DNA from 2 places in the Ruminiclostridium papyrosolvens DSM 2782 genome. Region 2 is predicted to be linked to the other one. Evidence: a T-box and tRNA genes for the amino acid it is inferred to sense, from the RefSeq annotation. Region 2 holds a T-box; the other holds one or more tRNA genes.

Region 1 (2,197 bases), 2.1 Mb from region 2:
TAAGGAATTATCTAATGTTGCAGCCAAAGCTTTCGCCATAAATCCATGAACCTCTATATCATTGTAGCCTAAGTTCATAGCATGCTTCATATATGCTGATAAACCCTTCAAGCCGTATATTATAAGCTCTCTTAAGCTTCTTACGTCTTCATTTTCAGTCGCCAATACTCCTACTTTTTCAGCTTTTGCATCAAATTCACTTACATTATTAGCTGACCATACTGCTGCATCCGGAATATCTATTTCATTTGATGCCATTCCTAATAATTTTTTAAAGAAATTGCTTATACCTTTAGCTTCTCCTACTTGTCCGCCGGCCTTTACAACCTTACCTTTCAAGTCTTCTCTTAAATTCAAAGTTTCCTTAACTCTCTCTAAAAGTGCATCTCTGTCAAAATTAGCATTTGTAATTGTTGAAAATAAGTTTTCAGTAATATATTTGTCTACATTATTATCAACTACACCAACTTTTCTACCCTCATTGCTAATTATTGCTAAACCTTTAGTTACAAAAACTAATAAGTCCTGAGTTTTTGCTACATCTGAAGTTTTTCCGCATACACCACTTACTGTACATCCCTTACCACCCGCAGCTTCTTGACATTGATAACAAAACATATTTGACATAACATCCTCCTTATAAAAATGTTCATTAATTCGTAAATATTATAAATAATTTAATTTTTACTGCTTGGCATTTCCATGGGTTAATTATATTAGTTTACAAAGAACAATTCGGTATCTGAGGTTACAAAAAGTAAACCTTTTATAGAAAATGTTTTCCAAACATAAAGATATATTGAGGTAATGGTGAGGGAATAATTGATTTGTATTTGTGAAATAAAATAAAATCCCCAAAAGTCTTGTTATTAAGAATTTTGGGGATTTTATTTTGGAGGCGCCACCCAGATTTGAACTGGGGGATAAAGGTTTTGCAGACCTCTGCCTTACCACTTGGCTATGGCGCCATCAATATTGAGGCAGACCACATAAGCAATCTGCCTCATTTGTTTGGAGCGGGTTAAGAGATTCGAACTCTCGACTTTCACCTTGGCAAGGTGACACTCTACCGCTGAGTTAAACCCGCATGTTAAATTGAAAAGTCTTTGCACTTATCAATTTAATTTGGTGCCCAGAGCCGGAATCGAACCAGCGACACGGGGATTTTCAGTCCCCTGCTCTACCGACTGAGCTATCTGGGCAAATTGGCGACCCGGAACGGGCTCGAACCGTCGACCTCCAGCGTGACAGGCTGGCATTCTAACCAACTGAACTACCGGGCCAATTTGTATCTCTCACGGAAAATGGTGGGAACTATAGGGCTCGAACCTATGACCCTCTGCTTGTAAGGCAGATGCTCTCCCAGCTGAGCTAAGCTCCCAAGGTTATTTCCGTGAGCGACAATTGATAGTATACATTGCTTGCTTATTAAAGTCAACAGGTTTTTTGTCTTTTTTTTAAAAATATTTTAAATACACTTTAAAATGCTCTACAATGCTTAAAATATCAAGCTTTTATTAATTAAATCATTGAGCATTTTCCTTTATAATATCCTCAATGTCCTTATGGGAAAAATTGTATTTTGTATTGCAGAAATGGCATTGCAGCTCTGCACCTTTACCGTCTTCGAGTATTTCAAGCAAATCATTTCTACCGATACTGATTAGATTTCTCTCCATTCTTTCTCTTGAGCAATTACACTTGAAACCACAAGGAACTGTTTCAACTATCTTGGGCTCCATACCCTCTAGAAGCATATTCAATATTTCTTCAGGTGTTGTACCTTCCGATATGAGTTTTGAAATAGGAGGAAAGCCTATAAGACGTTTTTCTAGGGCTGAAACTGTTTCTTCCTCTGCTCCGGGCATCATTTGTATTATAAATCCTCCCGCACTCGTTACGCCGGAAGAATCTATCAGAACGCCTAATGCTACCGTAGAAGGTACTTGTTCAGATGTGGCAAAGTAATATGTCAAGTCGTCGGCTATTTCCCCTGAAACAAGCTGTGAAAGACCAACATATGGCTCCTTGAGACCCATATCCTTTATAACGTTAATATAACCTTCTCCCATTGCAGTTCTTATATCAAGCTTCCCTCGTTCGTTAAGAGGAAGATAAACATTGGGATTATGAACATAGCCTCTTACATTTGCCTTGGAATCAGATGCTACAACAATTCCGCCCAAGGGTCCGTCCC
Region 2 (2,197 bases):
AGTCCGAATGCAAAGCCTGTATATTCCTCAGTGTCTATACCACCGTAGCGAAGTACATTTGGATGAACCATTCCGCAAGGCAGTAATTCTATCCAGCCTGAATGCTTACAGGTAGGACAACCTTTTCCACCACATATCATACAGTTCAAGTCAAGCTCAAAACCCGGTTCAACGAATGGGAAAAACCCCGGTCTTAGTCTTATTTTAACATCTCTTTGAAAAACTTCGGACAAAAGCAGCTTCATTACATAAATGAGGTTTGCAATTGACACGTTTTTGTCAATCATCATTCCTTCTAACTGAAAGAATGTATTTTCATGAGAAGCATCAGTACTTTCATTTCTGAAACATCTTCCCGGAGCAATAACCTTGAGAGGTGCTCCGTACTTCTGCATTGCCCTAACCTGACATGGAGATGTATGAGTTCTCAGCAAAGAGCCGTTTTCCAGCCAGTATGTGTCCTGCATATCTCTTGCCGGATGGTGCTTTGGTATATTTAATGCTTCAAAATTGAAGAACTCTTCCTCTGCCTCAGGACCATCAACTATATTGAAGCCCATTCCGGTAAATATTCTTTCTATTTCCTTTTGTACAATCGTTACAGGGTGCAAAGAACCAAGCTTGAAGTTAGTACCCGGTAAAGATATATCGAAGTTTGATCCGCTGGATAAAGACTTCTTTACATCTTTTACACTAAGCTCCTTGAATTTTCCTTCAATTATCTCAGTTAACTCGGTTTTCAGTGCATTTGCTTTCTGCCCGAACTGCTTTCTTTCCTCAATATCCATGTTCTTGAGGTCTTTTAGCATTTCAGTTAATTCACCTTTTTTGCCCAGCAGTTTTACTCTGAGTTCTTCTACCTCCGCACTGTTGACGGCTTCTTTGATCCTGCCTATGGCAGCATCTCTTAAATTACTGATTTTGTCAATCACTTCTATTATCTCCTTTCATTACTTACTTTCACAAAATAAAAAACCCCCGCCCCAATAAAGGGACGAAGGTTATCTTCGCGGTACCACCCGAATTTCCGGATAAACTTACCCGGACTCTTTTTTCAAATATAACGGTTTTAACCGGCAGCCTCTACAAAAAATAAACGGTTCAAAGCTGCAGCTTCGGAGGGAACTTGGGCAAGTAGTATATTAAAGGTACTTTCAGCCGATGATACCTTCTCTCTAAAATATTCTTCTCTCGCTTACTTTTCTCCATCATAGCTATTGGAGTATAATTTCAAACCCATATATATAAAGGTATTATAGCAACATAGTACAAAACAATCAAGGCAGAAATTTGCATCTTTATATTTGACTACAGCTTTTCCAGATTATATAATGGTTGGGAAATATTTTATAATTTATGAGGTTTTCATGGATCATGCAGAAAAAATAAGCTTTATGTTAAAATTTGTATTTACCGGAACTCCTATTTCTATAGTTCTAGTTATACTTTACAATCTTTTTATTTTTATTCAGCAAAAAACATTTATGTCCACGGGAGATTTACTGTTTGTTAGTTCGGGCTTTTTAAAATGGGTATTTGCATTATACGGTTTTACCGTATTTTTTATTATTATGTCTCGTGAAGAAACAGGTTATTATCCTGCTACAATATACAAAATTATTACACGACTGGGTATAATTAAAGTCCTTCTGATTCTTTCTGTTATTTTCTTAATAATAGTAACTCAAATGTTTTCAACATATACGAAGGTAAATGAAAATGAAATAGCCTCTAGCAACGGTTTTATTCATAAAACTCAGAATTATAGCTGGAAGGATATAAATAATGCCGAAGTTTACTGTACCTATAGCACTAAACGTTCCAGTTCAAAAGTACAGCTTCACTATGTTTTGAAGTTTAAAAACGACAAGGAGATAGATTTGGGGTCATCAAGGCAGTTCTGGAAAAACATATTAAAGGTTGACAATATTCTCACCAAAAAAGGTACTATTATCTCAAGAGGACTTATAGACTACGGAACCAGTCTTAGAATCTTAAACGACAGTTATTCTTATAAGGAAAACGAAGATGTATTGAAGAAAATAATATATGTTGTTGATACACCGCCTATACATATTACTTGATAATATAGAATATGGTTCTTTATACTAGTATTAACTAATTAATCGGAGGGATTAAAATGGACAATAATCAATTGCAGGAAATAAAAGATCGTCTCGAAGTGCTTCCCGTACTG

Evidence for each region. A T-box is a leader RNA that pairs with one kind of tRNA and senses whether it is charged. The one in region 2 lies ahead of pheS (phenylalanine--tRNA ligase subunit alpha), so its partner is inferred to be a tRNA-Phe.
Region 1: it encodes a tRNA-Phe, which carries the amino acid that the T-box ahead of pheS (phenylalanine--tRNA ligase subunit alpha) is inferred to sense. The anticodon was not compared.

What each region holds. Positions count from the first base shown of each region.
Region 1 covers NZ_CP119677.1:4,453,017-4,455,213, forward strand. Annotated here, with positions in the region: gene hcp (hydroxylamine reductase) at 1-627, opposite strand, end outside; tRNA gene P0092_RS19675 (tRNA-Cys) at 894-968, opposite strand; tRNA gene P0092_RS19680 (tRNA-Gly) at 1,013-1,087, opposite strand; tRNA gene P0092_RS19685 (tRNA-Phe) at 1,127-1,202, opposite strand; tRNA gene P0092_RS19690 (tRNA-Asp) at 1,207-1,283, opposite strand; tRNA gene P0092_RS19695 (tRNA-Val) at 1,306-1,381, opposite strand; gene hslO (Hsp33 family molecular chaperone HslO) at 1,527-2,197, opposite strand, start outside.
Region 2 covers NZ_CP119677.1:1,532,532-1,534,728, reverse strand. Annotated here, with positions in the region: gene pheS (phenylalanine--tRNA ligase subunit alpha) at 1-932, opposite strand, end outside; T-box leader at 988-1,221, opposite strand; gene P0092_RS06845 (hypothetical protein) at 1,395-2,084, shown strand; gene P0092_RS06840 (V-type ATP synthase subunit I domain-containing protein) at 2,141-2,197, shown strand, end outside.